Regions from separate parts of the Gordonia ajococcus genome, predicted to be linked through region 2. Evidence: predicted binding sites of a transcription regulator. Region 2 holds the regulator's gene; each other region holds the start of a gene.
What was found. Region 2 encodes LexA, which represses DNA repair genes until DNA is damaged. Its sites were predicted from a motif close to CGAACANNTGTTCG; they were not measured.

Region 1: GAA2_RS08105 (error-prone DNA polymerase) is a predicted target of LexA. The motif match lies at 1,982-1,995, and genes of this name have one in related genera.
Region 3: GAA2_RS05620 (alpha-ketoglutarate-dependent dioxygenase AlkB) is a predicted target of LexA. The motif match lies at 1,423-1,436, and genes of this name have one in related genera.

What each region holds. Positions count from the first base shown of each region.
Region 1 covers NZ_CP052884.1:1,761,173-1,764,447, forward strand. The annotation lists gene GAA2_RS08100 (SDR family oxidoreductase) at 1-1,832, opposite strand, end outside; gene GAA2_RS08105 (error-prone DNA polymerase) at 2,009-3,275, shown strand, end outside.
Region 2 covers NZ_CP052884.1:2,994,196-2,997,470, reverse strand. The annotation lists gene GAA2_RS13515 (phosphoenolpyruvate--protein phosphotransferase) at 1-876, shown strand, start outside; gene lexA (transcriptional repressor LexA) at 854-1,561, opposite strand; gene GAA2_RS13505 (LysM peptidoglycan-binding domain-containing protein) at 1,798-2,364, shown strand; gene nrdR (transcriptional regulator NrdR) at 2,464-2,931, shown strand; gene hrpA (ATP-dependent RNA helicase HrpA) at 2,905-3,275, opposite strand, start outside.
Region 3 covers NZ_CP052884.1:1,226,359-1,229,633, reverse strand. The annotation lists partial or broken gene GAA2_RS05625 (GMC oxidoreductase) at 1-475, shown strand, start outside; gene GAA2_RS05620 (alpha-ketoglutarate-dependent dioxygenase AlkB) at 772-1,401, opposite strand; gene GAA2_RS05615 (GIY-YIG nuclease family protein) at 1,664-1,969, opposite strand; gene GAA2_RS05610 (SulP family inorganic anion transporter) at 2,467-3,275, opposite strand, start outside.

The DNA.
Region 1 (3,275 bases), 1.2 Mb from region 2:
CGATGCCCGAGTTCGGCGATCGTCCCGACGACCGAACTGACCCGTTTGGGCCGATCGATGATGGCGTGCAACACCCGGGACGCGGCCTTGTCGACATCCCAGGTGCCGGGCTGGTTGTCGTAGGCCTCGGTGGGGGAGATCATCCGCGTCTTCACCAGCGGCAGACGCACATTGGAGAACGTCACATGATCGGAGACGGTTTCGGTGCCGGTCACATCGCTGAACGCCTCCAGCGCCGCCTTCGACGCCGCATAGGCGCCGAAGCGCGGACCGCGGGACTGCACCGCGATCGAGGTCACGTTGACCACATGTCCCGACCGCCGGGCAACCATGTGCGGCAGGAGTCCGAGGATGAGGTTGACCGCGCCGAAGTAGTTGACCGCCATGACCCGGTGATAGTCGTGGGAGCGTTGCACCGAGTTCACGGTGGCGCGCCGGATGGACCGGCCGGCGTTGTTGACCAGCACGTCGACGTGACCGTGCTCCGCCAGTACCGATTTGATCAGCGCGTTGACCGACTCCTCGTCGGTGATGTCGCACTGATACGCCACCGCACGGCCGGGCGGGATGCCCTTCTTGCTGGTCGTCGAATTCAATTCGGCGGCGGCGGAATCGAGTTCGTCGGCAGATCGGGCCACGATGATCACGTTGGCGCCACGTGCGATGCACATCCGGGCGGTGGCCTTCCCGATGCCGCTCGACCCGCCGGTGATGAGGATGTTCTTGCCCACGAGAGGGCCGCGGGGGTCGCGACGCCGGTTGCGGGAACGGTCGAGGTGCGCAGACCAGTACTGCCACAGGCGGGGTGCGTACTCGGCGAATTCGGGGACGCCGATCCCGTGCTCGTGGAGGACGGCGATGGTGGCGTCGGAGGAGAACTCCACCGGCAGCGACACCGCGTCGAGCACCGCCGGTGGGATGCCCTGTTGGGTGGCGAGGAGATTGCGGCCGACGCGGGCCGGTCCCATCGCGGACAGCGCCAGTACCGGCTCGACCATGGCGTGGGGGACGGCGTCGAATCCCCGGGGTGCACCGAAGGACGGGGCGAGCGCGTTGTACATCTCGGTGATGGTGAGCGAACGCCGGTCCCCGAGGTGGAACACGAGCCCGCTGCGCTGCGGTTCCACGGCGATGAGTGCCACCATGGCTGCGGCGACGAAGTCGACGGGCACCATGTTGAGCGTGCCGAGGTCGGGCATCGGCAACCGCAGCTTCGACGGGAGACGTCCGAGCGCCGCGAGGTGACCGAAGAAGTAGTAGGGGCCGTCGATCTTGTCCATCTCGCCGGTCCGCGAGTCGCCGACGACGATCGAGGGCCGGTACACGCGCCACCGCAGGCCCTCGCGTTCGCGCACGACTCGTTCGGCCTCGAACTTGGTTCGGTGATACGCCGTCGGAAAGCCTTGCCCGACTTCGAAATCGGTTTCGTCGAAGCGGCCGCGATGGTCGCCGGCCACCGCGATCGAGGAGACGTGGTGCAACAGCGCGTCGTGGGCGATGGCGAAGTCGGCGACGCGTGAGGTGCCGAGGACGTTGGCGGCTCGTTGCGACTCGGCGCCGGCGGCCATGTCGTAGATTGCGGCGAGATGGACCACGTGGTCGAAATCCGGCAGGTCGTTCGCGTCGAGGCCGAGGCCCGGGCTGGTCAGATCGCCGACGACCGGGGTCACTCGATCGGCGGCACCGAGGTCGTCGAGCAGGGCGGTGAACGTGGATCGAGAGGATTCGCGCACCAGTGCGTGGATGGTCGCGTCGGGGTCGACGGTCAGAAGACGATCGATGACGCGCCGTCCGATGAACCCGCTGCCTCCGGTGATGAAGTAGCTAGTCATGTAGGGATCCCATCATGTGAGCGGGCATGTCACCCGCTGGATGTCCCGTCCCCCGATGGGAGATGGAATCTGTCTGGTACTCAGAGTTGCACTAACTCGAGCCGGACGCAACGGCCTACGGGGATCGGCGGGGAATCCGGATGTCCATTCGAACTCGTGTTCGATAGACTGTTCGGGTGGGCTGGGATCAGGGACCACCGACGTGGTCGGAGATGGAGCGGGTGCTCTCCGGTCGGGCACCCGACGGCGGGCGTCCGGGTACCGCCTTCGGTCCCGATGACAGCGACCACGCGATGTTCCCGGGCGACGGCGGCGACAGCCCCGCCTGGTCGCGCAAACGTGGTGCGTACCAGGCGGGGGACATCAGGCGGGGATCGTCGTCGGTGGCATACGCCGAACTCCACGCCCACAGCTCCTACAGCTTTCTCGACGGTGCGTCGATGCCGGAGGAACTGGTCGAGGAGGCGCAGCGGCTCGGTCTGGCGGCGCTTGCGGTCACCGACCACGACGGCTTCTACGGGATCGTCCGGTTCGCCGAGGCCGCCCGTGAATTCGGGATGCCGACGGTCTTCGGTGCGGAGCTGTCGCTGGAGCCCGACATCGCACGAACCGGACACAACGATCCCCCGGGAGAACACCTGCTGGTCCTCGCCCGTGACGGCGAGGGTTACCGCCGACTGTCGCGGACGATTGCCGAGGCGCACATGGTCGCGGGCGAGAAGGGGCTGCTGCGCTACGACCGCGACGCCCTGGCCGGTGCCGGGGACGGGCATTGGCTGATCCTCACCGGCTGCCGGAAGGGCGCGGTCCGACGCGCGCTGGACCGCGGCGGCGTCCCGGCCGCGGAGATCGCGCTGCGGGAGATGATCGAGACCTACGGCCACGGCAACGTCGTCCTGGAGCTCACCGCCCAGGCCATGCCCGACGACGACGAACGCAACGCGGTGCTCGCCGGTCTCGCCGCGCGCGCCGGGGTGCCGACGGTGGCCACCACCGGTGCGCACTTCGCCGCGCCCCGGCGCCGCCGGCTGGCGATGGCGATGGCGGCGGTTCGGGCCCGCACCGACATCGAGACCATCGCGGGCTGGATGCCGGGCGTGGCCGGCGCGCATCTGCGCAGCGGCGACGAGATGGCACGGCTGATGCCCGCGCACCTCGACGCGATCGACAACGCGGCCGGCCTCGCCGCCGATTGCGCCTTCCATCTGGGCCTGATCGCGCCGGAATTGCCGCCGTTCGACGTGCCGGAGAGTTACACCGAGGCCAGTTGGTTGCGTGAACTCACCATGACCCGCGCCCGGCGCCGCTACGGCACGCCCACCGAACATCCGCAGGCCTACCGGCAGATCGAGCACGAACTCGCCATCATCGAGACCCTCACGTTCCCCGGCTATTTCCTGGTCGTCGCCGACATCGTCGACTTCTGCAAGGCCAACGACATCC
Region 2 (3,275 bases):
TCGTCGGCCCGCGCAGCAACCGATCACCCGGTGGAGGGTGTCGGACTGTTCCGTACCGAATTGGCCTTCCTCGAGCGCGCCGAGGAGCCTTCGGTCGACGAGCAGGCGGGCATCTATCGCGAGGTGCTGGACGCTTTCGACGGCCGCAAGGTGGTCATCCGCACCCTCGACGCCGGCTCGGACAAGCCGCTGCGCTTCGTGACCCATCCCGACGAGGCCAACCCGGCACTCGGTGTGCGCGGCGATCGAATCGCCTTGGCGCACCCCGAGATCCGCGCGCGCCAGCTCGACGCGATCGCCCGGGCGGCGCTGGAGGCCGACGCGCAGCCGTGGGTCATGGCCCCGATGATCGCCTCACCCGCCGAGGCGGCGACATTCGCCGCGCAGGTGCGCGAGCGTGGACTCGTCGCCGGTGTGATGATCGAGGTTCCCGCCGCGGCGATCCTGGCCCCGGCGATCCTGGCCGAGGTGGACTTCGTCTCGATCGGCACCAATGACCTCACGCAGTACACGATGGCCGCTGACCGAATGTCCGCCGAGCTCGCATCGCTGACCGATCCGTGGCAGCCGGCCGTGCTGCATCTCGTCGCAACGGTCGCCCGGGCCGGACGTGATCAGGGCAAACCGGTGGGCGTCTGCGGAGAGGCCGCGGCCGATCCGCATCTCGCCTGCGTGCTGGTCGGACTCGGGGTGACCTCGTTGTCGAGCGCTCCCGTCGCGGCGCCCGCGGTCGGCGCCCGGCTCGGCGCGGTCACCCTGGCAACCTGCGAAAACGCGGCGGCGGCCGCGCTGGCCGCCACCGATCCGGCTGCAGCTCGCGCGGCGGTCGCCGCGGTACTCGACAGTGACGAGGTCAGACTCGCCTCATCACGGTGACGACCTTGCCGAGGATGACGGCCTCGTCGCCCGGGATCGGGTCGAACAACTCGTTGTGCGGCATCAGCCAGACATGACCCTTCTGGCGTTTGAAGGTCTTGACCGTGGCCTCGCCGTCGATCATCGCGGCCACGATGTCGCCGTTGTCGGCCACGTTCTGCTGGCGGACGACGACCCAGTCGCCGTCGCAGATCGCGGCGTCGATCATCGACTCGCCGACGACCTTCAGCAGGAACAGCGATCCCTCGCCGACGAGCTCCCGGGGGAGTGGGAACACGTCCTCGACGGCTTCCTCGGCGAGGATCGGTCCGCCTGCGGCGATCCGGCCGAGCACCGGTACGAAAGTGGGTTCGGGCAGTGCTCCGCCGGTCGGCGAGGTCGGCGTCGGGGGTTCGCTCGGCGCGATGTTCACCGCCCGCGGACGGTTGGCATCACGTTTGAGAAGGCCCTTGCGTTCGAGCGTCCGCAGCTGATGGGCGACCGAGGAGGTCGAGGTGAGACCCACCTCGTCACCGATCTCGCGGATGCTCGGCGGGTAACCGCGTTCTCGCACGGATTTGCGGATCACCTCGAGAACTCCGCGCTGCCGCGGCGTCAGCGACGCCTCGGCAGCCGCCATGTCCGCCGGGGTGACGGGCTCGTCGGCGCCCCGCGCTCCGGTGCGCTTACCGCCGTCATCGCTCATGATCGGGTTCCTCTCGATTCCGAACGTGCTGGTAGATCGCTTGTCTTTCGACGAGCCTAGCCGAGAACGCCGACCGCATCAAACATTTGTTCGACGTGTCGCGAGACAATTGTCGGAGTGCCGTGCTACAAATCGAACATCAGTTCATCGAACGGATGATCGACATTCGAACAGTTCGACCGGGACGACGCGGTCCCACTCACGAACACCGTTCGACCGGATACACGGAGGGCACCATGCGCACCGCCACTCTCATCGACCCCGTCCACCTCGACCCCGCCCGGCACGACCCCGCCCGGCACGGCGGTCCCGTCCGCGGCGACGTCCTGGAGCGTCCGCGCCCGACACGTCGGGGAGACGCCCGGCGGCCCGTCGACAACCGTCCGGTGCCGGAATCGGCGGTCCGGGTCCGCCGCGTCGCGTCCACCCAGTGCGCGTCGCCGGTGGGTATGCGCGGTCGTGGACCGGTGGTCCCGGCGTGGCGTCCCGCCGAGGCGGCTCCCGCGGCCGTCATCCGCCGGCGTCGCCGCACGGCGACCGCTGTCCTCGCCGGCGTCGCGCTCGCCCTGGCCGTGTGGGTCATCGCGGTCGTCGGCCAGAACTACGCCGCGTCGGTCACGCCTGCCGCGGTCGGCACCGAGGTCGTGCACGTTCGGTCGGGTGACTCGCTGAGCACGATCGCCTCGCGGGTCGCCCCCGAGATGCCGCGTGAGGCCGTCGTCGACGAGATCATCCAGCTGAATGACCTCGCGTCGAGCGGGCTGCGCGTCGGCCAGCCGCTCCTCACCCCCCGGTACCACTGAGGCCGGGCGGTATCCTCGATGCCACAGGGACCAGCCGAGCACCGGCCCGGCATGCGGCGCGGCTGCATCAGAGCGTCCCGTGACCTGCGTGAGGATACGATGCGCTGCCCCTTCTGCAAGAACGACGACACCAAGGTCATCGACTCGCGTGTCGCTGATGAGGGGCAGGCCATCCGGCGCCGCCGCTCCTGCGTGGAGTGTGGGCGACGCTTCTCGACCGTGGAGAGTGCGGTCCTCTCGGTGGTGAAACGCAACGGCGTCACCGAACCGTTCAGTCGCGAGAAGGTGATGCGAGGTGTCCGGCGCGCATGCCAGGGGCGCCACGTCGCCGAGGACGCTCTCGCCCAGCTCGCCCAGCAGGTCGAGGACACCGTCCGCGCCAGTGGTTCGGCCGAGATCCCCAGCAATGAGGTGGGACTCGCGATCCTGAAGCCGCTGCGGGACCTCGACGAGGTCGCCTACCTGCGCTTCGCGTCGGTGTACCGGTCCTTCGACTCCCTCGAGGACTTCCAGCGCGAGATCGACGACCTCCGGGCCGCTTCAGCCGAGTCGGTCAAGAGTTCGTAGGACCCGCTTCTCCGACACCGGGAACGCGGTGCCCAGCCGTTCGGCGAACAATCCGACCCGCAGCTCCTCGACGAGCCACTGCGCCTCGTCGTTGACGTGCGCTTTCCGGTGTTCGGGTACCTGGGCCAGCCGCTGCGCCCACCGTTCGGTCACGCGGTCGATCACGGCGACTCCGGCCTGATCTCGCGCGGCGGAAGCCGGGAGTGCCGTCAACCGTGCCTCGGCGGCCGCGAGGTAGCGCGGCACGTTCTCCAGATGATGTCGCGGAGTGGCGGCCACGAATCCGTCGAAGACGAGGTTGTCGAGTTGTTCGGCGACGTCGTCGGCGGCGAGCGAACCCGCAT
Region 3 (3,275 bases), 1.8 Mb from region 2:
ACCGATGTTGCGCAGCAAGCAGGGTGCCGGCGAGCCCCCGCCGACCTGGATCCCCGTCGGCCACGAGGCGGTCCGCAAGATGGCCGACGAGATCGACGGCGACGCCGGCGGTTCCATCGTCGACTGGCTGAACATCCCGATGACCGCGCATTTCCTGGGCGGTTGCTCGATCGGACGGTCCGCCGCCGACGGCGTCGTGGACCCGTATCACCGTGTGTTCAACCACCCGGGCCTGCACATCGTCGACGGTTCGACGGTGTCGGCGAACCTCGGCGTGAATCCGTCGCTGACGATCACCGCGCAGGCCGAACGCGCACTCGCCATGTGGCCCAACGCCGGTGAGGCCGATCCGCGGCCGGAGCTCGGTGCGTCGTATGAGCCGGTCGCCCCGGTGCCGCCGGTCCGTCCCACGGTCCCCGAGTACGCACCCGCCGCCCTGCGGTTGCCGATCACGCCGATCTCGAACGCCGGCTGAGCTCGCGACCCCGCTCGTCGAGCCGGTAGCGAGCCACCGCCCCCCGCTCGTTGAGCCGGTAGCGAGCGCCAGCGAGCCACCGCGTCGAAACGAGCCACCACCCCCGCTCGTTGAGCCGGTAGCGAGCGCCAGCGAGCCACCGCGTCGAAACGAGCCACCACCCCCGCTCGTTGAGCCGGTAGCGAGCGCCAGCGAGCCACCACCCCCGCTCGTTGAGCCGGTAGCGAGCGCCAGCGAGCCACCGCGTCGAAACGAGCAACCACCCGACCACCGCTCGGCGCCCAGGACTGGCTCGCTCACCACACCCCGGGCGGCCGCAGCTGGATGCTGATCCGGGCGCCGACGCCGCGCACCTTGGGTACCGCGTGTTCCCAGGTGCGCTGGCAGCTGCCGCCCATGACCAGCAGGTCGCCCGACGACAGCGTGAACTTCAGCGACTTGCCACCGCCCCGCGGGCGCAACATCAGTGGCCGCGGGGCTCCCAGGGAGACGATCGCGACCATCGTGTCGTGGGTCGACGCCCGGCCGATGCGGTCACCGTGCCAGGCGACCGAGTCGTTGCCGTCGCGGTAGAGGCTGATGCCGGCGGTCGCGAACCCCTCGGGCAGCTCGTCCCGGTAGTGGCGGCTCAACGCCGCACGCATGTCGGTGATCAACCCGTCCGGGAACGGATCGTCCTTCTGGTAGATCGACACCAGCCGCGGGACGTCGACGACGCGGTCGTACATCTGACGCCGTTCGGCCCGCCAGGGGACGTTCTCGCGGAGGCGGTCGAAGAGTTCGTCCGGCCCGCCGATCCACCCCGGGCACAGGTCCACCCACGCACCGTCGGTGAGCGGACGCCGCGTCAACGAAGTCGACAGGTCGCCGAGCGCCGGTTCTGCGGCGACCTCGGCGAACAACGAGCCCTGGATACCGATGGACATGTCGCCACCATACACCCGTATCGAACGCACGTTCGAGCATTTGGGGTTCGATCGCTGCCCCGATGCCCGGCGGCTGACGGATGACGGCTGCCGGCTGAGCCGGTACCGAGCGCAGCGAGGCACCGCGTCGAAGCCCCCGCACCGCCACCCCCACTGCCGCTGAGTCGGGACCCCCACCGCTGGCTGAGCCGGGCCCCCACCGCTGGCTGAGCCGGTACCGAGCGCAGCGAGGCACCGCGTCGAAGCCCCCGCACCGCCACCCTCACGGGTCGATCATGAGTCTCCGCTGCCCACCCTTCATCGCGAGGCCGGGCAGCAATTCCATTCGCCCTTCGACGAGCGCACGACGCTTTGCACGCGACCAACCGTGCAAGCGGCGTTCGGCCGCATGCGCCTCACCGATATGCGGGAACTCTCTTTGATAGACGAGACGAACAGGAAGCCGTGAGCGCGTGTACCTCGAACCTTTCCCACTCATGTGCTGGTTGACGCGGTGCTCGACGTTGCGCGTGCTGCCGACGTACAGACTGCCGTCGGCGCACTCGAGGATGTAGACGAAGCCGGACATGAATCGACTGTGGACGATGGCGAGGCCTGCGGCACTGTCGTATCCACAGGTAGTAACTCGATCCCCAGCGGGTTCGACGTCGGCTTGCGGGGTGGGCTTCGACGCGGTGCCTCGCTGCGCGAGGAACCGGCTCAGCCAGCGGAGGGGGTGCCTCGGTGCGCGAGGAACCGGCTCAGCCAGCAGTAGGGTGCCTTCGCTTGCGGGGTGGCTTCGACGCGGTGCCTCGCTCCGCTCGGTACCGGCTCAGCCAGCAGTAGGGTGCCTCCGCTTGCGGGATGGCTTCGACGCGGTGCCTCGCTGCGCGAGGAACCGGCTCAGCCAGCAGTAGGGTGCCTCCGCTTGCGGGTGGCTTCGACGCGGTGCCTCGCTGCGCGAGGAACCGGCTCAGCCAGCAGTAGGGCGCCTCGCTGCGCGAGGAACCGGCTCGGCCAGCAGTAGGGTGCCTCGCTGCGCTCGGTACCGGCTCAGCCAGCAGTCGGAACCGGCACGGCACCGGGCTACTCCCCGCCGAGGTGCCCGCTCAACCGGCCGTGCCGTTCGGCGCTGGCGTCGTTGAGCCCGACGATCGTGACGTCCTTGCCCTTGGCCTCGTACTTGGTGGTGATCGCGTCGAGGGTCGCCACCGACGACGCGTCCCAGACGTGCGAGTCGCTGAGGTCGATGACGATGTGGGACTCGCCGGCGGTGTAATCGAACTGGTAGACGAGGTCGTTGCTCGAGGCGAAGAACAGTTCGCCCCGGACCTTGTAGACGCGCGTGTCGGCGTCGGGTCCGGCGACCTCGACCACCTCCGTCATATGCGCGACGCGACGGGCGAACAGCACCGACGCGGTCAGCACGCCGACGACGACGCCGTACGCCAGATTCGACGTCGCGACCGTCACCGCGACCGTCGCCAGCATCACGACGGTTTCCGACTTCGGCATGCGGCGCAACGTCTTCGGGTTGATGCTGTGCCAGTCGAAGGTGCCGACCGACACCATGATCATCACGGCGACGAGCGCGGCCATCGGGATCTTGGCGACCACATCGCCCAGTCCGACGACGAGTATCAGCAGGAAGACGCCGGCCAGGAACGTCGAGATCCGGGTGCGTGCACGGGATTCCTTGACGTTGATCATCGTCTGGCCGATCATCGCGCAGCCGCCCATGCCGCCGAAGAGGCCGGTGACCAGATTGGCGGCTCCCTGCCCGACGGCTTCGCGGGACTTGTTGGAGTGGGTGTCGGTGATGTCGTCGACGAGTTTCGCGGTCATCAGCGACTCGAGGAGACCGACGACGGCCATGGCCAGACCGTACGGCGCGA